DNA from 2 places in the Brevibacillus aydinogluensis genome. Region 1 is predicted to be linked to the other one. Evidence: predicted binding sites of a transcription regulator. Region 1 holds the regulator's gene; the other holds the start of a gene.
What was found. Region 1 encodes Rex, which represses fermentation and respiration genes when NADH is low (regulators of the CRP and FNR family bind a similar motif). Its sites were predicted from a motif close to TTGTGAAATATTTCACAA; they were not measured.
Positions count from the first base shown of each region.

Region 2: the regulator Rex is predicted to act here: its motif matches at 1,236-1,253, upstream of ric (iron-sulfur cluster repair di-iron protein).

Region 1 is NZ_OY569118.1:2,185,521-2,199,877, reverse strand. It holds partial or broken gene dinG (ATP-dependent DNA helicase DinG) at 1-808, shown strand, start outside; gene Q7F15_RS10725 (ComEC/Rec2 family competence protein) at 899-1,498, shown strand; gene Q7F15_RS10720 (ComEC/Rec2 family competence protein) at 1,392-1,793, shown strand; gene Q7F15_RS10715 (redox-sensing transcriptional repressor Rex) at 1,811-2,434, shown strand; gene Q7F15_RS10710 (amidohydrolase) at 2,450-3,748, shown strand; gene Q7F15_RS10705 (hypothetical protein) at 3,831-3,992, opposite strand; gene Q7F15_RS10700 (hypothetical protein) at 4,126-4,809, shown strand; gene Q7F15_RS10695 (cell wall elongation regulator TseB-like domain-containing protein) at 4,838-5,317, shown strand; gene Q7F15_RS10690 (hypothetical protein) at 5,493-6,020, shown strand; gene Q7F15_RS10685 (AAA family ATPase) at 6,013-7,524, shown strand; gene Q7F15_RS10680 (WIAG-tail domain) at 7,701-10,529, shown strand; gene asnS (asparagine--tRNA ligase) at 10,758-12,047, shown strand; gene Q7F15_RS10670 (DnaD domain-containing protein) at 12,173-12,868, shown strand; gene Q7F15_RS10665 (hypothetical protein) at 13,071-13,430, shown strand; gene Q7F15_RS10660 (glycosyltransferase family 4 protein) at 13,411-14,357, shown strand, end outside.
Region 2 is NZ_OY569118.1:3,347,817-3,362,173, reverse strand. It holds tRNA gene Q7F15_RS16600 (tRNA-Ser) at 1-79, shown strand, start outside; tRNA gene Q7F15_RS16595 (tRNA-Glu) at 84-160, shown strand; tRNA gene Q7F15_RS16590 (tRNA-Val) at 233-308, shown strand; tRNA gene Q7F15_RS16585 (tRNA-Met) at 330-406, shown strand; tRNA gene Q7F15_RS16580 (tRNA-Asp) at 412-488, shown strand; tRNA gene Q7F15_RS16575 (tRNA-Phe) at 504-579, shown strand; tRNA gene Q7F15_RS16570 (tRNA-Trp) at 585-658, shown strand; tRNA gene Q7F15_RS16565 (tRNA-His) at 666-741, shown strand; tRNA gene Q7F15_RS16560 (tRNA-Gln) at 757-831, shown strand; tRNA gene Q7F15_RS16555 (tRNA-Gly) at 837-912, shown strand; tRNA gene Q7F15_RS16550 (tRNA-Cys) at 981-1,055, shown strand; tRNA gene Q7F15_RS16545 (tRNA-Leu) at 1,063-1,145, shown strand; gene ric (iron-sulfur cluster repair di-iron protein) at 1,325-2,026, shown strand; gene Q7F15_RS16535 (YwiC-like family protein) at 2,085-2,807, shown strand; gene Q7F15_RS16530 (hemerythrin domain-containing protein) at 2,954-3,511, shown strand; gene Q7F15_RS16525 (DUF488 domain-containing protein) at 3,586-3,975, opposite strand; gene Q7F15_RS16520 (Crp/Fnr family transcriptional regulator) at 4,056-4,769, opposite strand; gene lpdD (prenylated flavin chaperone LpdD) at 5,099-5,449, shown strand; gene Q7F15_RS16510 (nitrate reductase subunit alpha) at 5,706-9,392, shown strand; gene narH (nitrate reductase subunit beta) at 9,382-10,851, shown strand; gene narJ (nitrate reductase molybdenum cofactor assembly chaperone) at 10,877-11,449, shown strand; gene narI (respiratory nitrate reductase subunit gamma) at 11,455-12,159, shown strand; gene Q7F15_RS16490 (nitrate/nitrite transporter) at 12,183-13,703, shown strand; gene Q7F15_RS16485 (Crp/Fnr family transcriptional regulator) at 13,819-14,357, opposite strand, start outside.

The sequences.
Region 1 (14,357 bases):
TGCCGCAAAACGCAGTCTGATTCTCACCTCGGCCACCTTGACGGTGAAGAACAGCTTTACCTACATGATCGAGCGGTTTGGCCTGGACCGGCTGCCGGAGGAGAAGGTCCGCACCCTGACCCTGCCCTCCCCGTTTGCCTATGAGGAACAGGGACTGCTGTTCATCCCTTCTGATTTTCCCACCCCGGGAAAAGAAAGCGACGAACACTACCTGGAAGCAGTCGTGCAGGGCTGCCTGGACGTGATCCGCGCCGCCGGTGGTCGAACACTGATCCTGTTTACGTCTCACTCGATGATCCGCCAGGTATACCAGATGATGAAGGAGCAGTTGACGGACGAGCCATACACCCTGCTTGGCCACGGCATTGACAGCAGCAACCGCAGCAAGCTGGTCCGGCTGTTCCAACAGCTGGAACATAGCGTGCTGCTGGGGACCAGCAGCTTTTGGGAAGGCGTGGACATCCCCGGCGAAGCGCTCAGCTGCCTGGTCATCGTGCGGCTTCCCTTTACGCCGCCCAACCACCCTGTATATCAGGGGAGAGCGGAGCAGTTGAAAGCAGTCGGGAAAAACGCCTTCATGTCGCTGGCTCTGCCGCAGGCGGTGATCCAGTTCAAACAGGGCGTCGGCCGGCTGATCCGGCATCATTTGGATCGCGGCGTCGTGGTCGTGTTTGACGCACGCATCATCGAGTCACGCTACGGCCGGGCGTTTTTGCAATCCCTGCCGCCGTTTCAGGTGCAGACGGGCACCTGGCCGGAGCTCCGTGAACGGATCGGTCCGTTTCTGGCCCAAGAGACCGGCACATAACGAAAGGCGTTGAGCGCCGGTCTGCATGCAATCCTGGCGAGGCTCATAAAATGAAGCAATAGTCTCGCAGGGATTTAGGTGATAGAATAAATGCTGGGGATTACGCGTAAGGCTTGTTGGCTGCTGCTGTGCGTCGTGCTGTTCGCCGGCTGTTCGATCGACAGTCATTTGCAGAACGCGGTGAAGGTGGAGGACCCCTACGCCAGCGACGACGAACGCGAATTTGTCGGGCTGGTGATCCACTTTCTCGCCCTGCCGCATGGCGAGAGCACGCTGATCCGACTGCCAAGCGGAAAGACCATGCTGGTCGACACGGGAAGCGCGGAAGACTGGCCCGTCTTGTTTGGCTTGTTGTCCGAGCAAAAACTGACGCGGCTGGACTACGTCGTCGTGACCAACGATCAGCCGGAACAAGCGGGAGGCTTTGCCTTTCTCAGCGACCGGCTGCTGGTGGATACGGTCATTCTGCCCCGTCTGATCGAGCCGTCGATTCGCGGGTTTGTCCCGCTCAAAGGGGACAAGAAGCTGTTGCCCGTCGCGGACGGCGACGCGATCGAGACTGGACAACGACGTGGTGTTGGACGTGCTTCATCCCAGCGAACCGCTGTTTTTGTCTCCGCAGGACAATTCCCTGGTATTCCGGCTGCGACACGGCCAGCTTCGCTTTCTCTTCGCCAGCGCCATCAATGAAAAGGCGGAAGAGCGCCTATTGGAGCAGTACGGCGGGCAGTTGAAGGCGGAAGTGCTGAAGGTGGCCGACCAGGGGAGAAATCAGGCCTCTTCCCAGCCGTTTCTCTCCAAGGTGGACCCGCAGGTGGCAGTCATTCTGACCGGCAAGTCCCGAAACGAGCTGAAAGACAGCCAGGAGGAAGTGCTGGAACGACTGGGCGAATCATGGGCGGAGACCTTCATCACCAGCCAGCACGGCACGATCACGATTCTGTCCAACGGCCGCGATTACCGTGTCGTCAAGCGAAAAACGTAAGGAGGGAGGACCGTACGGTGGCCAAAAGTGAAAAAATTTCAGAAGCGGTTGTTCGCCGTTTGCCGATCTATCTGCGCTATTTGAGCTATCTGCAGCAAGTGGGCGTGACGACGGTATCCTCCCAGCAGATGGGCAAAAATCTGGACATCAACCCCGCCCAAATCCGCAAAGATTTAGCCGCGTTCGGCGATTTCGGCAAAAAAGGCATCGGCTATGACGTCAACTACCTGGTGGAAAAAATCCGCCAGATTCTCAAACTGGATCAGGAAATCCGCGTCGCGCTCGTCGGCGCCGGCCATCTCGGCCATGCCATCAGCAATTACAATGCGTTCCTGAAGGATCAGATACGGATCGCGGCGATTTTTGACAGCGATCCGGCCAAGCAGGGCAAGCAGATCGCAGGGATCACGATCCAGCCGTTGGAAGAGCTGAAAGAGACGGTGAAGGAGCGTCACATTCGCCTGGCGATCATTACGGTCCCGGCTGCCGCCGCACAATCAGTGGCCGATCTCTTGATCGAGGCGGGGATCGAAGGCATTCTCAACTTCGCGCCGACGACCATTCGGACGGAGAAAGAGGTGCGCATCCACTATGCGGATGTGACGTCCAGTCTGCAAAGCCTGGCTTATTATCTAACGTAAGAACGGAGTGGTACGATGAAACAGACGATCTTGACTCACGCCACCGTGATCACCGTAAACGAACAGAACGAAGTGATTCATGATGGGGCCGTCGCGTTTGCCGGCAGCACGATTACGTACGTTGGGCCGACGCCTGAGGATGTGTCCGGCTACGACGAGGTGATCGACCTGAAGGGCAACTACGTCCTGCCGGGCCTGATCAACACGCACGGCCATGCGGGCATGTCGCTGTTGCGCGGATACTCAGACGATCTGCCGCTGCAGCAGTGGCTCGAAGACAAAATGTGGCCGCTGGAAGCGCAGTTTACCGGCGACCATGTGAAATGGGGCACATACCTGTCGCTGATTGAAATGATTCGCACGGGGACGACAACGTTTGTCGACATGTACGACCACATGGACGAAGTGGCGAAAGCTGTGGAAGCAACCGGGATGCGCGCCCGGCTGTGCCGCGGCATGATCGGCCTCTGCTCGGAGGAAGAGCGGGCGGCAAAACTTGAGGAGGCCACCGATTTTGCCAAAAACTGGCACAATCAGGCGGACGGCCGCATCACCACGATGCTTGCACCCCATGCGCCTTACACCTGCCCGCCGGAATTTATCATGCAAATTGTGGAACGGGCAGAAGAGCTTGCTTTGCCGATTCACATCCACATGTCGGAAACGAAGTGGGAAGTGGGGCAAAACGAGCAGGATTATGGCCTTCGTCCGGTCGCCCACCTGGAAAAACTGGGCGTGTTCCGCCGTCCGACGCTGGTAGCTCATGCCGTCCATTTGACGGATGAAGAAATAGATGTATTGGCAAACTATCAGGTGAAAGTCTCCCACAATGTGGTGAGCAACCTGAAGCTGGCCAGCGGCGTGGCGCCGGTTCCCAAAATGTTGGCGAAGGGGATCAGCGTTTCGCTGGGTACAGACAGCACCGCCAGCAACAACAACCTGAACCTGTTTGAAGAGTTGAAGCTGGCTGCTATTCTGCACAAGGGAGTGAGCTACGATCCCGTTGCCGTTCCGGCGGAAGAAGCGCTGCGCATGGCTACCCGCTACGGGGCGGATGGCGTGTTCCAGCCGGATGCGCTGGGGTCGATTGAGACTGGCAAGCAGGCCGACCTGATCGTCCTGGACAGCCATCAGGCCCATTTCCATCCCGCTCACAACCCGGTCTCCCACGTGGTGTATGCGGCCAATGGCCGGGACGTGACCGACACGATCGTGGCCGGCCGGTTCCTGATGCGCAACCGCGAGCTGTTGACTGTGGACGAGGAGCGCGTGATTTTTGAAGCAAACCGCGTGTTCCAAACGCTGAAACGGTAAAAGTCTCCTGTCAGGGCAAGTGACAGGAGAAGGGGAGCGTAGGTGTAGGTAAGGGAAGTTTTGTTTGGACGCCATGCCACGCTCATTTTTTCCACACGTCCGTAAGCGGGGCGTGGCGGAACTTAAGTGTGGGCGAGTGGGTCAAGGTTCTCAGCGGCGACGACAACGCTGCCCAGGAGACGCGGTATTCCTGGAGCAGATACCCTAGCACGTCAGGAGATGTCGTTCGTTGCGACGGTTTCACGCGCTCACCTCCTCGGGGTGTATCTGTAGTATGACCGGGACGACCGGGGGTATGTTTAGCAAGTTTTCCGTAGCGTTCTAAAACCTTCCCGCCGCACATAGGGTAAGGAAAAACGGGACAGGAGGGGAAGGACATGTACGTCCGGCCCAAGCAGCTCTGGTGGCTGATCCCTGTTTTTCTCGGCCTGTTTTTCCTTGGCGTGTCGCTGGGGGCACTGCACAACCGGCACGCCGGGAAGGTGACCATCATGGCGGAGGCGGAACGTGCGGAAGCGGATCGGACGGTCGTGGCCGCTCTCTTGGACCAGCTCACCGGGCAACAGGAGCGGCCGTTTGAAGTATTGCTCAAAGATCACGTCCTGAGCGGACGCTACCAGGGACAGCAGTTTCAAGTAAGCGGGGAGTTTGACGGTCACCACATGGAACTTAGGCGAAGCGGACAGGATGTCAGCGTGAGCGTGGACGGCCAGGTGCAGGACCACACAGCGCTGCCCTATGCCCTGTTTACGCCCCACGAGCATGCGGCACTGCTGAAAGCTCACCTGCGCTCGGTCACGCCGCTGGCCGTGTCGGACCCCTCCAACCGGGCGTGGCAGGGGTACCGCTTGTCCATCCCGGCTGAAGAGGTCAGCTCGCTTTTGGCGACGTGGCTGGGACCGTCATTTCCCATCCAGGAGGCGGAAATGGCCCGCCAGATTTCCGTCGATTACCATGTGTGGTACGATGGTGCGACACGGGAATTGCGGCAGTTGGACGTACTGCTGCAAATGAAGACGCCGGCCGGCACGAAGCAGGACCAGCTTCGCTTCCGGCTGTAACGTATGGAGGATAAAGGGGATTGTCATTGTGTTGGTACGAATCATAATAGGGGCTGTAGCCGTTTGTCTGGTGGTCACCCTGGGTGCCGCCTATCACTTGACGTCCACGGTCGTGGGCAAACGGCACGACTTCGAAGACCAGGTGCGGCAGTGGGTACAGGAACGGACGACGATCACCGAGATCGATGTGATTGACGAGTACCGCAGCAAAGAGTCCTACGCCGTCGTGCTGGGCAAAAACAAGGTCGGAACACCGGTGGTCGCATGGTTGACCGCCGACAAGGCCGTGTTTGACACGATGGACAGGGCGGTCAGCCGGGAAAGTGTCGAAGAGGCAGTCAGAAAAGGCTTTCCCGATGCGCGTGTGCTGCACATCGTCCCGGGGCTGGACGAAAACAGCCGCTTCTGGGAAGTCACCCTGCAGGATCGCGACGGCCGCTTTCACTATCTCCACTACGACCTGTTCAGCGGCAAGCTGCTCACCTCTTATATCGTCTCGCCGGCGTAGGCCGGATGCAGATGTACAGATGTACGCTCAAAAGGCCTTTTTCCAAGTGAAAAAGGCCTTTTTGCCGTTCTGCTCGGGGCCGGGTATCCAACATCTGCATACAAAAAACGCTATACGGATGTGATATACTGGAACCGTTGACTGAGCGCACAATACAACAAAAGGGGGAGTAGCTGTGCAACTGCGAAAACGTGCAATTGGCCTCTCGCTGCTGGCGACGCTCACTCTCCTGTTCGGTGGTTGGTTTTTATACCAAAAAATGGAAGTGGAAACACCGCTTCGTACCCATATCGGACAGATGAAGTCAGCGGAACTGACGCACTTGGATGTTAGCAAGGATCGCATTGAGATAAAGCTGCAAGTGACCCGCCCGGATCTGTTCCCGCAGGAATACCGCCGCTTGCTCCAGGAAACTGCCGACCTGGCTCGGGGCAAGACGGTGGAAGTTGACGTGGACAACGATTCGCAAGACCTGGAACAGATTTGGATGGATGGGTTATTTTCCTTTACGGAAGCGCTGGATTTGCATCAATACAGCCGCATTCCGCAGATGTTGACGGAGTGGAAGACCGCTCATCGGCTGGATGAAGCGTCCGCACTGATGGACGACCGCAACGTCTACGTCTACTTGAAAAAGGGGAAGGACGACTTCTACGCGATCATTCCCCGTTCGGCCGGAAACGAGGTGACGATGCATGGGTAAGGAAATCTTGATCGGCGTGGTTCCCGGCATCCTGATTTTTCTGCTGTTTCTCGGTGTCAACATTACACCGTTTCTCTTGTTTGCCGCCGTCTTGACGGCCATGTATTTTCTGATCGTGCGGCAGAATCAGGGAAAACTTCCGTTTGGCGGAAAGTCCCAGCCGAGCAAACACGCTGTACCCGCCTCCAACGTGACGTTCGCCGACATCGGCGGACAGGAGCGGGCCAAAAACGAGCTGAAAGAAGCGCTCGATTTTCTCGTGCACAAGGACAAAATTGAGCAGTACGGCATTCGCCCGATCAAAGGCGTGCTGCTGACAGGTCCCCCGGGGACGGGGAAAACGCTGATGGCCAAAGCGGCTGCCAATTACACCAATTCCGCGTTTTTGGCTGCGTCCGGTTCCCAGTTTGTGGAGATGTACGTCGGGGTGGGTGCTCAGCGCATTCGTGATCTGTTCAAGGAAGTCAAAGCACTGGCGGAAAAGAACGGTCAGGACAGCGGGATCATTTTCATCGACGAAATTGACGTGATCGGCGGCAAGCGCGACGGTCAGCAGCAGCGCGAATACGACCAGACGCTGAACCAGCTGTTGACCGAGATGGACGGCATCGCCACCAGCGACAAGCCGCGCATCCTGCTGATTGCCGCGACCAACCGCAAGGACATGCTGGACCCCGCTCTGCTGCGTCCCGGACGCTTTGACCGGCACATCAGCGTCGATCTGCCGGACAAGACTGCACGCGAGCAGATTCTGATGATCCACACCGCCAACAAGCCGCTTGCTTCCGATGTCTCGCTGGACAAAGTGGCGCAGGAGACGTTTGGCTTCTCCGGCGCGCAGCTGGAGAGCGTGGCAAATGAAGCAGCAATTTACGCCATGCGCGACCAGAGTGAGATGATTGAGGCGCGCCACTTTGCGCTGGCGGTGGACAAGGTCATGCTGGGGGAAAAAGTGGACCGGGAAGCGTCCCTGGAAGAAAAGAAACGGGTGGCGCTGCACGAACTGGGACACGCGATCGTCAGCGAACACGTGCGCCCGGGTTCTGTCTCCCAGGTGACGCTGAGTCCTCGCGGCAAAGCGTTGGGGTACGTCCGTCAAAATCCGCTGGAGGATCGCTACCTGTATACCAAGGAAGCGCTGGAACAGCAGATCATGGTCTGCCTGGGCGGCGCCGTTGCCGAAGAAATCTACTACGGCGGCCGGAGCACCGGCTCCAAAAACGACTTTGAGCAGGCGCTGAACATGGCGACGGAGATTGTCCAAAGCGGGATGTCCCGCTTGGGGATTGTCCATTTGCAATTCGCAGACAAAACGCACATTCACGAAGAAGTAAACCGGTTGCTGGAGGAACTGCTGGAGAAGACGCGCGCGCTGCTGCGCAAGTTCGACTCCGTGTTCCAGATCGGCCTCAACACGCTGCTGGAAGAGGAAGTGCTGCATGGCGATGCGTTCCGCCGCCTGCTGGCCGAAGCCCGGCAATCGTCCAAGGAGCTGGCGGTTTGATCCGCCGGCTTTTTTGTGTTTCTACAATCTCTGGCAGGGAACAGGCCGTGCCGGTTTTCCGCTGTTCAGACCAGTTGTCGTCTCGACTTTTTTTGCAGGACAGGGTACCCAACCCCGCCCGTGTTGAATATCCTACAAGAGCACATGGGAGTGACATCAGAAGGGAAGGAGACCCAATGGCAAAAGTAAACCGGAGAAAACAGCACAAATCCTTGGGAAAACGCTCGAAGAATGAGTCGTTCGAGATTCCCTTTCTGCCGCAGACATCAGAGTTGGTCTGGCTCGAACGGCTGGAGTCGGAATTGACGGATGAAGACGATTACGAGGATTTTGAGCCGAAATCGTTCACAATCACCAACAAAAGCAGTGACGTCATTCCGCCCCTGCACAATGTGCCCCCACAAAACGTTTCCTCCAATCAAACAACGTTCTCCAAGATCATCAAGGAGCGGAAGCAGGAGCAAGAATATTCCTTTGTCTACACGGACGATCTGAGCGACCAGGCAGTGACGACCGAAAAGATTGCGAACCGGGCGATCGACGCTTCCAAGATCAAGCCGGGCTGCATCGACAACACCCTGCTGAAAGACTACGCCGTCGACAGTGCCAAACTGGCCGACAACAGCGTCACGTCCGGCAAGATTGCCCCGGAAGCCATCCAATCCATCCACATCGGCAGATACGTCATTACGGGTGAGATGATTCAGGACCGCACCATTTCCGGTGACAAGCTGATGAACAACAGCATCACATCGGAAAAGCTGGCAGACAAGACGATCGACTCGATCAAGTTTGCCGAGGGAGCAATCCAGACCAAGCACATTCAGGAACAGGCGATCACCAGCGAACTGATCCAGGATCAGGCGATCACGTCGGAAAAGATCAAAATGGGCACGATTCAAACAGGCAATCTGGCCAACTACATCATCAATTCCGTCAAGCTGGAGGACGGTGCTGTCACGACCGACAAACTGAGGGACGCGTCAGTGACCGCAAGCAAGCTGGACGAGGAAGCGGTCGAATCCCAGCACATCAAACGCGGGGCAATTCTGCACGAACATTTGGCAGAACGTGCTGTGGACAGCGTCAACCTGATGCCGGGCTGCGTTGGGGAGCAGCATATTGCCCATCTGATCATCGGCCCTCACCATCTGGCTCCGGAGGCGGTCAACAGCCAAAAGCTGGCACCGTTCGCGGTTCAGTCGGAGCATTTGGACAGCGGTTGTGTCACCAGCGAAAAATTGGCCAAGGGAGCTGTCAGTGGTGTCCATCTGCAGGCAGGCGTGATTCAAACCAGTCACCTGCAGGACAACGTGGTGACCAGCAAGAAAATCGGCGACCAGCAGGTGACCACCAGCAAACTGGCCCATCAGGCGGTGGAAGCCGACAAGCTGGCGCCGCGCAGCGTCTACGGTGTCCATGTGGCCGATGAGTCGATCGAAGCCAGACACATCGCCGAAGGGGCGATCACCAAGGAGAAGCTGGCCAGGAGCGCAATTGAAGATGTCCATCTGCGCGAGCGCATTATCAGCAACGTTCATTTAAAGGATCACATTATCCAGACGAACAACCTGGCCGATCACGTGGTGACCACGTCGAAGTTGGCGAGCGAATCTGTCTCCACTGACAAAATCACGGACCTGAGCGTCACCACCCCCAAACTGGCGGACGGGGCCGTCACATCGGCGAAATTGGCTACGGAGGCCATCAAGGCACGTCATTTGTCAAATAGCGTGGTCACCTGGGATAAACTGGCCGAGAAATCCGTGCATGCCCAGCATCTGGTGCGCGGCTCCGTGCACAACGAACACATCCTACCAGGCGCCGTGACGGGGGAAAAGCTGGCCGACAGCAGCGTCACCCGGGAGAAACTGGCGGACGGCAGTGTGGATGGCACCAAACTGGAAGCCCGTTCGGTGACCGGAGAGCACGTGGTGAAAGGCAGCCTGACCGGTGAGCACCTGGCTCCCGGCAGCGTGACCGGCGATCTGCTCACTCCCCAGATCGTCGACAGCGACCATATTCGTACGCAGGCGATAGGCCCTCAGCATCTCCAGCCGCAGTTGATCACTTCTACATTCCTGGCCGATCAGGCGGTCACCCGGGAAAAGTTGGCGGCACGCAGCGTGGACGGCGATAAGCTGGACGTGTTTGCAGTGTCGACAGATCACATCGTGGACCGGTCGATCAATCGGGATAAGCTGGCCAACGGCTCGGTTCATGGCGAACACCTGCAGCGAAAGAGCATTGCGTCTCATCATCTGCAGGAATCGATCGTGTCCGCTGTCCATCTGAAGGCGGCTGCCGTGACAGAGGAAAAGCTGGCTGCCGGTGCCGTGACCGAGGAAAAGCTGGCTGCCGGTGCCGTGACGGCGGAAAAATTGGCGGCTGGTGCCGTAACTGCCGAGCATTTGGCTGAAAACGCGATCGTCACGCAGCATCTCGCCGATGGTGCTGTCACACCGGAAAAGCTGTCGTTTCGGCCGCTGGAATCCGGCAGCATACAAGGGAACACCCTGCAGCAGTTCGGAATCGTTCCGTTTCACCTGGCTGCCGGGGAAAAGTCGACAGATGTGACCATCCGGCTCAACGTTCCCTATGCAGATCCCCATTACTGCCTGATCGCCATGAGCAATCAGTTGGGATGTTGTACATCGCTCAAATTCACGAACCGAACGTATGCCGTCGTGAGCGTGTTCCGCACCGATGAAGGCCAGGAGACTTCTGGCGTATTGCAGTGGATTGCGGTCGGGGAAAAGGGAACGGCGCAGACGTTGTACGAGGAACAGCCGATTGTGTTGGCGGAGGAGGACGTAGAGCCTGACGTCGACCTGAGTGCAGAGGCACAGACGGAGGAGGCTGCTGTTGTCCACGCCGAAGACGCCGGACAGACCGAAGATGCGCCCGAGACTGACAGCCATCCCGTATTCGCAGATGAGCAGGATGCCGAAAACGAACCAGGCAACGTATATTCCGTCCATCCGGATGAGACGGAGCAGCACTGACAACGGAGAAGCGGGCCCTCTCAGGCAGGGAGGGCCTTGTTTTTGCGCTCGTGCACCTGCAGGCGGGACAGTTGCTTCGCGTGCGCGTTTTGTTACCATAATATTTTTACGGTAACCTTGGTCCTAGTCAGTCTTTCATTGAATTTATACATACCCGATAGTATAATTGATTCGTTACAACCAAGTCGGAATTTGTTTTGAATGGGATATTGGAGGGAAAACAAGCCGATGATGACGACCATTGCCCAGATCGGGCAGCACGTGGGACAAGAAGTGCGACTGGGCTGCTGGCTCTACAACAAGCGCAGCAGCGGTAAAATACAATTCCTGCAGCTTCGCGATGGCTCCGGTTTTATTCAGGGCGTCGTGGTTAAGGCCGAGGTGCCGGAAGCAGTGTGGGAAGCGGCTTCCAAGCTGACTCAGGAAAGCTCTCTGTACATAACCGGTGTCGTGCGCGCTGACGAGCGGGCCCCCAGCGGCTATGAGCTGACTGTCACCGGAATCGACATCATTCAACTCGCGCAAGATTACCCGATCTCGCTCAAGGAGCACGGCGTTGACTTCCTGATGGACCATCGTCACCTGTGGCTGAGAACACCGCGTCAACGGGCCGTGATGGCGATCCGTTCCGAGGTGATCCGCGCTGTTACTGAATTTTTCCATCAGCACGGGTTTTACAAAGTGGACCCGCCAATTCTCACGCCGACATCCGCAGAAGGAACGACCAACCTGTTCCACACCAAGTATTTTGACGAGGATGCCTACCTGTCGCAATCCGGCCAGCTTTACATGGAAGCGGCCGCCATGGCGTTGGGGCGTGTCTATTCCTTCGGACCGACGTTCCGTGCGGAAAAGTCCAAAACGCGCCGCCATCTGATCGAGTTTTGGATGATCGAGCCCGAGATGGCCTTTGTCGATCACGAAGAAAACCTGCGCATTCAGGAGGCGTTTGTCTCCCATATCGTGCAGTCCGTCCTGAAAAATTGCCAGCGTGAACTGAAAACACTGCAGCGCGACACCAGCAAGCTGGAAAACGTAGTGGCTCCGTTCCCGCGCATCACGTACGATGACGCGATCAAGCTGCTGCAGGAAAAGGGCAGCGACATCAAGTGGGGCGACGATTTCGGCGCGCCGGACGAAACGATGATCGCCGAGCACTTTGACAAGCCGGTCTTCATCACCCACTATCCGACCGAGATCAAAGCGTTCTACATGAAACCGGACCCGAACCGTCCGGAAGTGGTGCTTTGTGCCGACCTGATCGCGCCGGAGGGCTACGGTGAAATTATCGGCGGCAGCCAGCGGATTGACGATCCGGTCCTGCTGGAGCAGCGCTTCGCCGAACACAACCTGTCCGAAGACGCCTACAAGTGGTACCTCGATCTGCGAAAATACGGCACGGTGCCGCACTCCGGATTCGGCCTCGGTCTGGAACGGACGATCGCCTGGATTTGCGGACTTGACCACGTGCGCGAGACGATCCCGTTCCCGCGCATGCTGTACCGTCTCTACCCATAATGCCCCAACCGTTATGCGGCAGCGCGGCTGCCTGACGGCCCGACACCCTGTTGCCGGTGGGCGGCAGGGTGTTTTCTTGTTTGGATTTGCCGGATGACCGGCCTGTCAATGAGGTGAATGGTTTCATGGACCCCCATATTTTGCAACTGCTGCAAGAAGGCGCGACATCCGTCTCCAATCTGCTGCTGAAGATGTACAAGCGCATGTCTCTGTCCGACGAGGAGATGATGCTGATTATCCACCTGCTGTCGTTTCAACAGGAGGGGAAGCGGTTTCCCACCCTGCAGGAACTGGAAGAGCGCATGTCCCTCACGCCTGCGCGGCTGATCCAGACGCTGCAAAAGCTGTTGAAGGAAGAGTGGATCAGGATTGACGAATACATTGACCAGCAAACGGGACTGCGCCACGAGCAGTACAATTTGACGCCGCTGTACCGCAAGTTGTACCAGAGCTGGCGTGAGCAGCTCACGGCTTCCCGCATCGTCGACTCGGTGGCAGAACCGTTTGCCGAGGCGGCCGCGGCGTCTTTCGAGGAGCCGACCGACCTGTACAGCCGGTTCGAACAGGCCTTCGGACGTCCCCTGTCTCCCTTTGAAATCGAGACGATCCACATGTGGGTTGAGCAGGATGGCCATGCGGAGGAATTGATCCTGACCGCCCTTCGGGAAGCAGCAGCCGTGGGCAAACTGCACATCCGCTACATCGATCGGATTCTCCTGGAGTGGCAAAAACAACAGATCACCAGCGTGGAGGAGGCGCGGCATTACAGTCTGCGTTTTCGGCGACAGGCCCCCTCGCGCGATTACCGGCAACCGCTGTGAGCACGTAAGTCACAGCGGTTTTTTTGTTGGGCACGTACCGGTGTGAATGGCTGCTGTCGTTTCGCGGCTGTACACGTACCCATTTCCGCGTCGTTTCATACCATATTACGAAATACGTGACGTGTGCCCGTGCGGCATCGGTTTGGACGGGTAACATGGTGACCCGCTGCCGCCGGGGCACGCAGGTTGGAGGTATGTTGCCGTGGAGAAACGAAAACGAGGGGAACCGCCCCACTGGGTCATGCCGGGCGTCTTTTCCGGTCATGTCATCGTCGAGGAAGCCGTCGAACGGGTCACCTCCGTCAAACTGCCGGAGTTGCTTCCGTTTGAAGGGCAGGCGCCGAATGAGCAGGTCAAACAGCCCGAGGAATCGACGTGGAAGGAGCGGATCGAACAGCTCGAGGCGCAGGTAGCTGAGCTGAAGCAATCGCTCGCCGCCTGGGAGGAACGTTTCAAGGCGCTGGAAGCCGAACAGAAACGGGATTGTGAGTATCTGTACCAGGTCGTCCTCTCCTTGAAAAAAGAGTGGGAGAAAGAGCGAGATGAACATCGCGATCATTAGCCCCGGTCCGTTTTCCGTACCGCCAGTCAAGGGCAGCTCCGTAGAGCACGATATAGACGAAGTGAGCAAAGTGTTCGGGCCGCAGCATCAGGTGACGATCTACACCCGCACGTGTCCCGACTACCCAGAGTCCACTCGGGAGAGACACCGGGAGTTCGTCCGCTTCGACTACAGCGGCCCTGGCCCATACCTGCGCAGCGTGATCCGCGATCTGCGCAAGCGGCAGCCGGATGTGATTCTGGTGGAAAACCGGCCGCATTATGTACCGGCGCTGCGGCGCCATTTTCCCCGTGTGCCGATCGTTGTGAACATGCACTCCCACGTCTACGCGTCCCCGCCGCTGATCAGCGCAGAACAAATGCGGCGGGTAGGCCGGCTGGCAGACGGCATACTCACGAACAGCGAGTATTTGCGCAGCCATTTTATTGAGAAACTCCGGCTGCCCGCGGCCAAGGTGCACGCTGTACACCTCGGGGTGGACGTCACCCCCTATCAGGCAGCCCGAAAAAGCCGCGCGGTGAAGAAACTGCGTCGGCAGTTGGGGCTGAAGTCGCATCATCGGGTGTTGGTCTACGCGGGTCGGCTGATTCGCGAAAAAGGGGTGCACGTATTACTCAGAGCGTTTCGGCACGTGCTCGAAAGGGACCCCAAAGCCCGGTTGGTCATCGTCGGAGGGACGGGATACGGCAGCAACCGCGAAAATGCCTACGTGCGCCGTCTGAAAGAACTGGCGGCTCCGCTGGGCGACGCAGTGATCTTCGTCAACTTCGTACCCAGCGCGCAGATGCCGCTGTACTACCAGATTGGCGATGTGGTGGCGACACCGTCGGTATGGCAAGAGCCATTTTGCCGCGTCAATCTGGAAGCGATGGCGTCCGGCAAGCCAGTCATCACCACGCCGCGGGGGGGCATCGCGGAAGTGGTCAA
Region 2 (14,357 bases), 1.2 Mb from region 1:
GAGGCCGAAGGAGCACGATTGGAAATCGTGTAGGCGGGGATAACTCGTCTCGTGGGTTCAAATCCCACTCCATCCGCCATCATGGCCCGTTGGTGAAGAGGTTTAACACAGCAGCCTTTCACGCTGTCATTCAGGGGTTCGAATCCCCTACGGGTCACCATCTAAATGAAGTGGACCCTGCAAAGCAAACGTGATATGCTTAATAGCATACAGCGGCTTTGCGGGGTGACGTGGAGGCTTAGCTCAGCTGGGAGAGCATCTGCCTTACAAGCAGAGGGTCGGCGGTTCGATCCCGTCAGCCTCCACCATTACAGTAGAATTGTTATCGTCGCGGGATGGAGCAGTCTGGTAGCTCGTCGGGCTCATAACCCGAAGGTCGCAGGTTCAAATCCTGCTCCCGCAACCAAATCTGGAGCTGTGGTGAAGCTGGAGTTCACGCCGGTCTGTCACACCGGAGGTCGCGGGTTCGAGTCCCGTCAGCTCCGCCATTTTCGTTAAGCGATGGCTCGGTAGCTCAGTTGGTAGAGCAGAGGACTGAAAATCCTCGTGTCGGCGGTTCGATTCCGTCCCGAGCCACCATATACAGGGGCATAGTTTAACGGTAGAACGAAGGTCTCCAAAACCTTTGGTGTGGGTTCGATTCCTACTGCCCCTGCCATTGCGTGGCGGTCGTGGCGAAGTGGCTAACGCATCGGATTGTGGCTCCGACATTCGTGGGTTCGATTCCCATCGATCGCCCCATTTTTAATCTCATATTGGGGCATAGCCAAGCGGTAAGGCAACGGACTTTGACTCCGTCATTCCTAGGTTCGAATCCTAGTGCCCCAGCCATTTATGCGGACGTAGCTCAATTGGTAGAGCGTCGCCTTGCCAAGGCGAAGGTCGCGGGTTCGAGACCCGTCGTCCGCTCCATTTGTCTCCTCGATAGGCTTTGGGCGGAACATGGTCAGCCCATGCCGAATATAAATAAAACAGAACATGGAGGCATAGCCAAGTGGTAAGGCACGGGTCTGCAAAACCCTTATTCCCCGGTTCGAATCCGGGTGCCTCCTCCATAAACGTGCCGGTATGGCGGAATTGGCAGACGCGCGCGACTCAAAATCGTGAGGGAAACCGTGGGGGTTCAAGTCCCTCTACCGGCACCATTACATAACGAAACAGCTCTTAAGATGCGAACCGTATCTTAAGAGCTTTTTTTGCGTGCAGCTGAAATGGAACCGTACAAAGCGCGATTTTTGTGATTCGCGTCACATTGCCGAATGTCCGACAGCGGTAAACTATTAGACAGAAGCATCGCCATTACATTAGACGAGGAGGCCGGAACATGGGTCAGACATTCAACGGTTCCGAAACGATCGGTGACATTGTAGCCGGTTTTCCCGGCGCCAGCAATTTGTTGAGGGAATATCAGATCGATTTTTGTTGCGGCGGCAGCCGCACGTTATCCGCGGTGCTGGAGCAGCAACAGATTGACAAGAGCGCGTTTCTTGCACGTTTGAATCAAATGTTTCAGCAGGCACAGGAGAAACGGGGGCAGGATACAGACTGGCGGGAGGCGAGCCTATCCGATTTGATCGACCATATCGTACAAACCCATCATGCCTATTTGCTCAAAGAACTGCCGCTGCTCAGTGAATTTACTACCAAAATTCTTCGGGTGCACGGTCAGCTGCATCCGGAGTTGGCCCAACTTCACAAACTGTTCCATCAAATGAAGATGGAGCTGGAGCAGCACCTGATCACGGAAGAGGAAATGGTCTTTCCACTGATTCGCAAAGCTGAACAAACAGGCGCTGAAACAGACATCTCAAAGGCGGCACATACAATTGAGGAGTTGGAAGCCGACCACAGCGCTGTGGGCACACTGTTAAAAGAAATGAGGGCGGTCACGCAAGATTATCGGCTGCCTGAAGGGGCATGCCGGACGTATACCCTGACATTTCAGAAGCTCGAAGAACTGGAATCGGATTTGTTCGAACACATACACCTGGAAAACAATGTGTTATTTCCGCGTGTAAAACGGTAAGATTGCAGATATGGAGGAAAACGTTTGACAAGGCCCAGTGAACCTGGAGGGGGATCGGATGAAAAAGGGATATATACCCAACCAACATGGGGCCTGGGCGATGCTGCTTATTCCGTTTTTATTCGGCATGTTCGCGGCAAAGCCCGTTTGGCTGCATGTGCTGCTTTTTCTCGGCTGGTTTCTCGCCTACTTGTTCTCGTACGCTTTTCTGCAGTGGCTGCGGACGAAAAAGACCACGATCTACCGGAGACCGATGCAGGTATACGGCAGTTTGCTGATTCCAATCGGTTTCCTGCTGCTCGTATTGGACCCGGCACTGGCGCGGTTGGTTCCGTTTTTCATCCCGTTGTTTCTCGTCAATTGTTATTACGCCAGGCGCAATCAGGAAAGGGCCCTTCTCAACGACCTGGCCGCTGTCGTACAGTTCAGCCTGATGGTGTTTGTTGCGTATCAGGCGGGGGGAGGAACCGATTGGAGGCTTGCGGCTGAGCTGTTCGGATTCAGCATCCTGTATTTTACGGGAACGGTTTTTTACGTAAAGACGATGATTCGGGAAAAGCACAATGCGATGTATTACAGATTCTCTGTCATGTACCATCTTGCTCTACTCGTCGCAGGGGCGTTATGGTTCCCTCCCGGGTTGTTGGTGCCGCTGGCCGTTTTGGCTGTTCGGGCCGTCTGGTCACCGCACACGAAACTATCCGTCAAACAGACGGGCATACTTGAGATTGCCTATTCCGTGCTGATTGCCGGTACAGTGTTGGTCGTGTATGTGGCATAAAATGAGCCTTTCCTATGCGCAGGGCTGTTGTGGGGGGCTGGAATCGTGCCGCATATCTGCACCAGTTGCCAACCAGACTAAATCCTGCATGGATACGGTTTTGAGCGTTTCAAATGTGCACATAAAAAACGAAAGGAGCATCTTGTATGGAACAAATGCCTCACCATTGTGGCCACATGATGTCGGAAGGCCGAGCCCAGGTAGCACTGTGCGAACCGCTTGCCCAACTGAAACGCGAGCACGGACCGCTTCGGGAACAAATGGATGCGTTTGCCCGGGAGGCGGCTGAAATCGGCGCGGATCAGGAAACAACGGACTGGACCGCTCAGCTTGCAGCGCTGAAACAAAAAGTGGAAGCCTTTGTGAGAGAACTCGACCCTCATTCGGAACGGGAAGAAGGTGCGCTCTTTCCCCTCATGGCAAAATATATTGGCAGACAGATGGGGCCAATCGCCGTGATGGAATATGAACACGAGTTGGCCAAACAAAACTTGAAGAAATTCCTGGAGGCCGTGGAACAGTTGGAGGGGACGGCGGATGCCGGACGGGCGAAAGAGATTGCTTCCTATGCGCTTCAGGCCCATGCCGTCTTAACCGATCATTTCATGAAAGAAGAAAACGTGCTGTTTCCCATGGCGGAAAACATGTTGAACGCGGAAGAAAAAGCAGAACTCAGCCGTGCGGTTTGCCGTGATTCCATTTGACAAAGCAGGGCAAGTGCCATCCGGGAGTGCATTCCACATGCAGCCATAAGGAAGTCGGTTCAGCACTGTTGGTATCACCCATCCGAATGTAAGCGGCGGTTCAGCCATTGCTGCAGAACAATGGCGTGGTTGTGGACGGGATCTTTTGCGGCATAAACAAGCGTGACGTTTTTTTCAGACGCGAGTTCCCATATCCGATCGACGAGTCTGCACCGGGTCGGATCTTCTGACAATTCCAGTTCGTATCTTCGCGTAAATTCCGCAAATCGCTCCGGTTGATGACAGAACCACTTGCGCAATTCGGGACTCGGAGCGATTTCTTTCATCCATTCATCGAGGGACGCCTGCTCTTTTGAAATGCCGCGCGGCCAGAGCCGGTCGACCAGAATGCGTACGCCGTCTTCCGGAGAGGGCGGTTCGTAAATGCGTTTTAACCTTATAGTTGATCGGTTCGCTGCGTTCATCCGGCAATCAACTCGCACACAGTCAGCATGGTCAACAGTCAGCCTTCTTTCGTGAATTGTGTTGTAAAATGGCAATGTCTTTAGACCCGGCAAATTTCCTTCGGGCAGTTTTCACACTGGCACGTATCACGCAGGTAATCCAAGTCCTGGATGACAATATGTCCATCTTCGTAAGAAATGACACCCGCTTTTTTCAAATCCCCGAGGATGCGGTTCACGCTTTCCCGTGTCGTGCCGATCATATCCGCCAACTCCGAATTGGTCAACTTTTTGGAAATGAAGATGCGCCCGCCTTGTTCGATTCCATATGTATTCCCCAAACGAATAAGCAGCGAACACAGAATTCCCAGTTTGCCGAACAACATCAAATCGCGCAATTTGGATTGCGTCAACCGATTCATCAGTCCGATCCACTTCATGAACTCTACGGCCAGATCGCCATGCTGCAGCAGCAACGCTTCCAGATCTTGTTGCTGGATGATTCCGACAGCAGCATCCTCAAGAATTTCCGCACCAAAAAAATGAACAGATTCGCGAAAAGGGTCCACTTGGCCGAAGAGATCTCCTGCCTGATGCGTGTAAATGACCAAGTGTTTGCCGTCATCAGTCGCTTTGGTAATGCGCACCCTTCCTTTATGGAGAAAGTACAGTTTGTCCGCCGGGTCCCCTTCCCAAAATAAATGCGATCCCGCAGGAAAATGGTTGTCGCACATGATTTCCTTCAGTTTGGCAAAATTCCCCTCTGAAAAGCAGGACGTATTCCGAATGCTCCCTGCGAGATCCGCTTTTATCATCGGTGGTTCCCTCCTGTTTCGATAATCCCGATTCACCATATATAAACGGAGCCGCATGTGGTGTGAACAGCATAACACGAAAGGACATAGCAAGACCACATGATGAGGAAATTTCGTCCAAAATACCCAACTCAGTATTCCCCCGTACGTGCTGGTTTGCTTTACGTTTTTCATCATAAAAAAAGGGAGGTGCCGCTATTGTGATCTTGGTCACATATCTGCAACCTTTTTTCAGCGTGTGACCAAGATCATTCGTGATGCGGAACTGCGGTGTTATTATGATGAGTGCAGGACAGGTCAGGACTGAAAGAGAAGAGGCGTCGAGCTTTATGGATAAATCAATTCATTTTGAGATGGTAGAGATTCGCCCGTTCATGATGGGAAGGGACGTGGTCTTCCTGGTTACCGGGGGGACGGCCCACATCGGGGCGTCAGCAACAGCATACGTCACCAATGATCAGGACGTACAAGTTGAGGTGTTGGCTCTGCCCGGCCATCGGGAAGGACCGCTCGCTGCCGAACTGGCAGAGACGGCATGCCGCACACTTGGCCGCACCGTCGCTGTATTGGCGGGGATCCATCTGGATCAACCGTCCCGCCAGGACATTGAAACAGTCGTTGCCGAAGCGAAAAGAAAAATGAGCCAGATGCTTGATCAATGGAACAACGGGCAGAAATGAGGCATGAAAATGACGGCGCATACGCCAACCGCCCGGTGTATGCCGCAAATCGGCGGATGAACGTAGCTGGGGAAAAAGCGGACTTCTTCGTACGGAGGAGTCCGCTTTTTGTCGATTTTTTGAAACCTGGTGTTTATCGGGCGTCCAACGCGGTGATATTGTGATTTTTTTCACATGAAAAGTGAACATGGAATGCTACATTGAGAAGCAACGGGATGAACAAAGCATAGCGCCGCACCTACAACAAGGGAGGTATATCATGGGCAAGAAAACGCCATTGTTTCAGAAACTGAGATACTTCTCCAAACGGGAACAATATTCCGAAGGCTGGAGTGAAATGTCCCCCGAGAACCGGGACTGGGAAGATATGTACCGCAGGCGGTGGCAGCACGACAAGGTCGTACGTTCGACCCATGGCGTGAATTGCACCGGTTCCTGCAGCTGGCAAATATTCGTCAAAGACGGCATTGTCACGTGGGAAACGCAACATACGGACTATCCCTCGACCGGTCCGGACATGCCGGATTTTGAACCGCGCGGATGTCCGAGGGGAGCCAGCTTCTCCTGGTATTTGTACAGCCCGCTGCGCGTCAAGTACCCCTACATACGAGGCGCGCTCCTCGACTTGTGGAAACAAGCGAAAAACAAAGAGAAAGACCCGGTGCGGGCATGGGCCAGCATTGTGGAAGATCCAAAGAAGGCGAAGCGCTATAAATCGGCCCGCGGAAAAGGCGGGTTTGTCCGCGTCTCCTGGGATGAGGTGACGGAAATCATCTCGGCGTCGATGATCCATACGATCAAAAAGTACGGACCGGATCGGATCATCGGGTTTTCGCCGATTCCGGCGATGTCCATGGTCAGCTATGCGGCTGGCTCCCGCTTCCTTTCGCTCATAGGTGCACCGCTGCTCAGCTTCTACGACTGGTACGCCGATTTGCCGCCGGCATCGCCGCAAATTTGGGGAGATCAGACGGATGTTCCAGAAAGCAGCGATTGGTTCAATTCCGGCTATATTCTCGTATGGGGGTCCAATCTGCCGATGACCCGGACGCCGGACGCCCATTTTCTTGCTGAGGCCCGCTATCGCGGCACGAAAGTCGTCTCCATCAGTCCCGATTATGCGGAGTTCGTCAAATTGGCCGATACGTGGATGTCGGTCAAGCCCGGGACGGACGGTGCGCTCGCTATGGCGATGGGGCACGTGATCCTGAAGGAATTTTATGTCGAGAATCAGACTGATTATTTTCTGCAGTATGCCAAACAATATACGGATTTCCCCAACCTGGTGCTGCTTACGGAAAACAACGGCGCGTATACGGCCGACCGTTTCCTGCTGGCGGAGGACCTGGGAGCTGCGGGAAACAACGTTCAATGGAAAACGGTGGTGTACGACGACAACAGCGGGTCTTTCGCCGTTCCCAACGGCAGCCTCGGTTTCCGCTGGGGCGAAGAGGGCCGATGGAATTTACGCATGGAAGACGCGAACGGAACCGCGATCGACCCGCGCATTTCCCTGCTGGGTGTCCATGATGAAGTGCTGACGATTCAGCTCCCGTATTTTGACGACGACGGCCGGCACGTGATGGAGCGAGCCGTACCGGTCAAGCGGATTGAACAGGGCGGCAAAACGCTGTTCGTGACGTCCGTCTGCGACCTCGTGCTGGCCAAGTACGGGATCGACCGGAACCTGGGGGACTCGTGCCCGAAGAGCTACGATGACGACCAACCGTTCACGCCGGCCTGGCAGGAGAAAATTACGGGCGTGGACCGCCATACTGTCGTGCAAATCGCCCGCGAGTTTGCGCAAAACGCGGTGGAGACGAAGGGACGGTCGATGATTATTTTGGGCGCCGGGATTAACCATTGGTACAATTCCGACGTCATCTACCGGGCGATTATCAACCTCGTGCTGATGACCGGCTGTCAGGGCGTCAACGGCGGTGGCTGGGCGCACTACGTCGGCCAGGAGAAGCTGCGCCCCGCGGAAGGCTGGCAGACGATCGCCTTTGCCAGGGACTGGTCCTTGCCGCCGCGTCTGCAAAACGGGACGTCCTTTTTCTACTTCGCGACCGACCAATGGCGCTATGAAGATACTCAGATCGAGAGTCTGGTGTCACCGCTGGCGGGGAAAGCCAGATACGAGCACAGCGCCGACTATAACGTGCTGGCAGTAAGGCTTGGTTGGCTGCCATCCTATCCCCAGTTCAGCCGCAATTCGCTGGAACTGTACCGGGATGCAGAGCGAGCGGGTGCCCGCACCAGGGAAGAGATCGCCGCTTATGTCGCCGAACAGCTGAAAAATCGAACCTTGAAGTTTTCCATCGAGAATCCGGATGACCCGGCTAATTTTCCGCGTGTCCTGTTTGTATGGAGAGCCAACCTGATTTCCAGTTCCGGCAAAGGGCACGAATATTTTCTCAAACATTTGCTGGGCACCTCAAACGGGCTGCTGAACGAGGACAACATCGGGCTGCGTCCCCAGGAAATCGAGTGGAAGGAGAATGCGCCGGAAGGCAAACTGGATTTGCTCGTCAACCTTGATTTCCGGATGGCTGGCACGGCGCTGTATTCGGACATCGTGCTGCCTGCCGCGACCTGGTATGAGAAGAGCGATTTGAGCAGCACCGACATGCATCCGTTTATTCATCCGTTCAATCCGGCCGTGTCCCCCCAATGGGAATCGCGTTCGGACTGGGAGACGTTCAAGGAACTGGCGCGCGCTTTTTCGACGATGGCCGCCCGGCAGTTCGACGGGCCGCAAAACGATATCGTCACCACGCCGCTCCTTCACGATTCGCCGGATGAACTGGCGCAGCCGTACGGGCTCGTGCGTGATTGGAGCAAGGGACAATGCGAGCCGGTTCCGGGGAAAACGATGCCGCACGTTCACGTCGTCGAGCGGGATTATGCGTCCGTGTACGAAAAAATGATCTCCCTCGGCCCGCTGGTAGAAAACAAACCGTTTGGCATAAAAGGCATTGTCTGGTCCGCGTCGGACGAATACGACCGATTAAAGCGCGTGCTTGGCGTCCGGAGAGGAAACGGGGTTGCGACGGGATGTCCCGATTTGAGTACGGACCGGAATGTGGCCGAGGCCATTCTCACGCTTTCTTCGACCGCAAACGGAAAAATGGCGGTCAAGGCATGGGAAGCGCTGGAGAAGAAAACGGCGCTGCACCTGAAAGATTTGGCGGAAGAACGGGAGGAAGAATGTTTCACGTTTGAGGAGATCACCGCAAGGCCGAAAACGGTCATCACCTCCCCCGCGTTCAGCGGTTCGGAAAAAGGCGGACGCCGCTATTCGCCGTTCACCACCAATGTGGAGCGGCTTATTCCGTGGCGAACGTTAACCGGGAGACAGCAGTTTTACATCGACCATGAAATGCTGCGCGAATTCGGCGAGACATTGGCGACATTCAAGCCGACCCTCAAACATGCGCCGTTTCATCCAAACAGCAAGCGGCCGGTCAAGGACGGCAAGGAAATTGTCCTGAACTACCTGACGCCGCATAACAAATGGTCTGTTCACAGCATGTACTACGACGCGCTGCCGATGCTGACGCTGTTCCGCGGGGGGCCGACGATCTGGTTGAACCACGAGGATGCGACCGAAACGCAGATCGCCGACAACGACTGGATCGAATGCTTCAACCGCAACGGCGTCGTCGTGGCCCGCGCCGTCGTGACACATCGCATTCCACGCGGGATGGCGTTCATGTACCATGCTCAGGACCGCCATATCCACGTTCCGGGAACGCCGATTACAGAGACCCGCGGCGGTACGCACAACAGCCCGACCCGCGTCCATGTCAAGCCGACGCATATGATCGGCGGTTACGCCCAACTCAGTTACGGGTTCAACTATTACGGACCAACAGGCAACCAACGGGATTTGAACGTCATCATCCGGAAATTGCAGGAGGTGGATTGGCTTGAACATTAAAGCGCAGGTCGGCATGGTGATGAATCTGGACAAATGCATCGGCTGCCACACGTGCAGCGTCACGTGCAAAAACACGTGGACAAACCGCTCCGGGGCAGAATACATGTACTGGAACAACGTGGAGACGAAGCCGGGCATCGGATATCCCAAACAGTGGGAAGATCAGGAACGGTACAACGGCGGATGGGAATTGAAGAACGGCAAGCTGGAACTGAAATCGGGAACACGGGCAGCGCGACTGCTGAACATTTTTCACAACCCCGACCAGCCGACCCTGGACGACTATTTCGAGCCGTGGACCTATGATTACGAAAAATTGACCGCCAGTCCCGAACAAAAGCATCAACCGGTGGCCAGGGCGAAATCGAAAGTGACCGGGAAATATATGGATTTGACATGGGGACCAAACTGGGAGGATGACCTGGCCGGAGTGAATGAGACAGGACGAGAGGACCCAAATCTGCGGGGGATCGAGGAATCGATCCTCATGGAGTTCGAGCAGGTGTTCATGATGTACCTGCCGCGAATCTGCGAGCACTGCATCAATCCGGCCTGCGTCTCGTCCTGCCCGTCCGGGGCGATGTACAAGCGGGAGGAGGACGGCATCGTTCTCGTCGACCAGAATGCCTGCAGAGCGTGGCGGTTCTGCGTATCGAGCTGCCCGTACAAAAAGGTGTACTTCAACTGGCAGACGAACAAGGCGGAAAAATGCACGCTGTGCTTCCCGCGGATTGAGGCCGGGATGCCGACGATCTGCTCGGAAACCTGCGTCGGCCGCATCCGCTATCTCGGCTTGATGTTCTACGACGCGGACAAAGTGAAGGAAGCCGCGTCGGTGGCGGATGAAAAAAATCTCTACAAATCCCAGTTGGGCATTTTCCTCGATCCGCACGACCCGGATGTGATCAGGGAAGCGCGGAGGGCAGGCATCCCGGAAGATTGGATTTTGGCGGCGCAAAGATCGCCGATCTATAAAATGGTCATGGACTGGGGCATCGCACTGCCGCTGCACCCGGAATACCGGACGCTGCCGATGGTGTGGTACGTGCCGCCGCTCAGCCCGATCATGAACCGAATCGAAGGGATAGGAAGCGAACGCGATCCATACGATATTTTTCCGGCGATCGACGGGATGCGGATTCCGCTTGAATATTTGGCCAACCTGCTCACTGCAGGTGACGTCGAGGTGATTCGAAACGTTTTGCGCAAGATGGCGGTGATGCGCATGTATATGCGGAACCAGCAGACCCAGAGAGCGACTGATCCGGCACTGCTGAGCGAAATCGGGATGGATGAGCAGACCGTCGAGGATATGTATCGTCTGCTGGCAATCGCCAAGTACGATGACCGTTTTGTCATCCCGCCGGCGCATCGCGAACAGGTGGCCGATCTGTTCCATGAGCAGGGCGGATGCGGACTGAGTTTTGCTGGCGGTCCCGGCTCGTGCGGCGTATTTTGATTTGATTGGAGAGGAGACGGCTCGTATGGATATCGGAACATCACAGCGCGTGTGCGGCCTGCTGTCGCGGCTGCTGGAGTATCCGAGCAGCGAGTGGCGGCAGCATCTGCCTGCGGCCCGCGAGATGGCGGCAGAGATCGCGGCTGCCGACGCGGAGGCGGCCAGACACATCGAAGCATTCCTGAATGCAGCCGAATCGGCAGGCGAGATCGCATGGCAGGAGCAATATGTGCGCACCTTTGATTTCGGCAGAACGACGAATTTGTATCTGACGTATGAGCAGCACGGAGAGGAACGGGAGCGGGGCGCGGCGCTGCTGGCATGGAAGCGCCGCTACGCCGAAGCCGGCTTCATCCTGGAGGACGGCGAGCTGGCTGATTACTTGCCGCTTGTACTGGAGTTTGCGGCATCGGCATCCTGGTCGGCGGCGCAGGAGGTGCTGGCCTGGAGCCGGCCTGCGCTGCACTCGATCCGGCTTTCGCTGGCAGAAGCGGGGAGTCCGTATACAGGACTGTTTGAGCTGCTGCTGCAGATTGTCCCCGAGGCGCCTGCGGAGCTTGCAGCGGAACCGACGCTGACAGGGAGGGGAGACAATTGAGCAAGATGGAGCTGTTCGTATGGGGTGTCTTGCCCTATATCATTGCGGCGATCTTTATCACGGCGATCATCTGGCGTTATGTGACGGATCCGTTCGGCTGGACATCCAAGTCCAGCGAGGTGCTGGAGAAGCGGATTCTGCGATGGGGCAGCCTGTTTTTCCATTATGGCCTCATCGCCGTGTTCTGCGGCCACATCGCCGGATTGCTCGTTCCCGTCTCCGTGTACCGCTCTTTGGGGATCAGCGACGAGGCGTATCACCTGGTTGCGATCGTCGGCGGCTTGCCGGCGGGCATCATTACGTTCATCGGCGTGCTGATCCTGCTGTACCGCCGGTTCGCCGTCGCCCGCATCCGGCTGACGAGCAGCGCCGGCGACAAGATCGCGCTCGTGGTGCTGGCGATCGTCATTCTCAGCGGCCTCGCGGCAACGGCGGCAAATGCGGTAAGCCACTCCGGCTTTGATTACCGGACGACGATCAATCCATGGCTGCGCGGCTTGTTCGTCTTCCAACCGGACCCCGAACTGATGCGGACGGTGCCGCTTGGCTTCAAGATTCATATTTTGACCACGTTTGTGCTCTATCTCGTCATGCCGTTCACGCGCCTTGTACATGTGTTCAGCTTGCCGCTCGGGTATTTGCGGCGCAGCTACGTGCTGTATCGGCGCAGAGGTGAAGCGGGGGCCGAAGCCGCGCTTTATGACCGGTAGAACAGGAAGGAGGCCATGGAAAGATGGGGAGCAAGGGAGCTTATCAACTGCCGCTGCAGACGATCAGCCTCGTCGTTGGTTTCATGGTGTGGGTGATTTTGTCGTCACTGATGCCTTTCATTAAGGAAGAAATCGCATTGACCAGCGCCCAGCTGGCCTGGGTGACGGCTATACCGGTCTTGTTCGGGTCAGTCCTGCGCATTCCCGTCGGGTACTGGACGAACCGTTATGGGGCCCGCAAGCTGTTCATGATCAGCTTCGTGCTGCTGCTCGCCCCCGTGTACTGGATCAGCCGGGCTGATTCGTTTGCCGACCTCGTCATTGGCGGCATCCTGCTCGGGATCGGCGGCGCGGTGTTCTCGGTTGGTGTCACCTCGCTGCCCAAATACTTTCCCAAGGAACGGCACGGCTTCGTCAACGGCATCTACGGCATCGGCAATCTGGGAACGGCGATCTCGTCGTTTGGCGCACCGGTCGTCGCCAGCTATATTGGCTGGTCCAACACGGTGATGAGCTACGGTATTCTGCTGCTGGCAATGGCTGGCCTCAACTTCGTGCTTGGCGACCGGCAGGAGACGCCGGTCAAGACGCCGCTTGGCCAGCAGATCAAGGATGTCTCGCGCAATGAGAAGCTGTGGCTGCTCTGCCTGTTCTATTTCTTAACGTTCGGTTCGTTTGTCGCTTTTACCGTGTATTTGCCCAACTTTTTGGTGAGCCATTTTCAATTGACCAAAGTCGATGCGGGGATGAGGACAGCCGGATTTATCGTGCTGGCGACGGCGATGAGGCCGGTAGGGGGCTGGCTTGGTGACCGGTTCAATCCGTTCAAAATTCTCATGCTCGTCTTTGCCGGGATGACGGTGGCCGCCGTGCTGCTGTCGTTCTCGCCGTCGATGCATTTGTATACGGTCGGCTGCCTGACCGTGGCGTTGTGCGCGGGCATTGGCAACGGCACGATTTTCAAGCTGGTGCCGCTCTATTTCACCAAGCAGGCCGGGATCGCCAACGGGATGATCTCGGCGATGGGCGGGCTGGGAGGCTTTTTCCCGCCGCTGATCTTGACGACGCTGTACAGCATGACGGGGCATTATGCCATCGGGTTTATGGCGCTTTCGCAGGTGGCGCTGGCCAGTCTGATTCTGGTGATCTGGCTGTTTTATCAGGAAAAGCTGCACCTGGCGGCCAACATTCTGGAGAACACAGTGGAAGCGATTGTGGTGACCGATACTGACGGCATCATTCGTTCCGTCAATCCGGCGTTTACGGCTGTAACCGGCTACAGCGCGGAGGAAGCGATCGGGCGGAAGCCGAGCATCCTGAAATCGGGCAAGCAGGACAAAAGCTTCTACGAGGCGTTGTGGCGCTCCTTGCGGGAGAAAGGACACTGGCAGGGGCAAATTTGGAACAAGCGCAAAAACGGAGAGATCTATCTGGAGTGGCTGACCATCTCGGCCATCCGAAACGACGCCGGCGAAGTCAAATACTACGCGGGCATGTTCAGCGACATCGGCAAGGCAGGCGAACCGACCGGCAACACAGGATAGACCCGCGGTTCGGTGGATCACTGTGCAGGCCTTTCACCCCGTCTTCAGTCTGAAGCCCCGAAACCATCGCGTTTCGGGGCTTTTCTGGTCCTGGGCGGCCAGGAGCGTCTGGAGGCTACTTCAGCTCTTTTTGCCGCTTCAGCGCCTCCAGGTCCATAATTACGATGCGATTGCGCTCGAACTTCAACAGCGATTCCTTGCTGAACTGATTCAGCAGCCGATTGACGCTTTCCCGGGTGGTGCCGATCGAGCTGGCAATCTCCTGGTGAGTCATCGGCAGGTTGATCGTAATGCTGTTTCCGTTTACTTCTCCATGCTGTTCTGCGAGCTTCAGCAGGAATGACAGCACACGATGTTTGACGTGCTGTCCGGACAGCGATTGCAGCTTTTCTTGCAGTTCCACGATTTTATCCCCCATGACGCGCATCATCTTGACGGCAATCGATGGAGTGTTCAGCATCAAGCGTTCGAACAAACGGACGGGAATCGCCACCAGATGCGTATCAATGATCGCTTCCGCCGTCGCCGGGTACGGATTCTGATTGAAAAAGCCGGTGTGCGGAAACATGTCCACAGGTTTTAACAATGAGACAATTTGCTCGTGCCCGTTTTCGTCCGTTTTAAAGGTTTTTACCAATCCTTCTTGGATAAAGT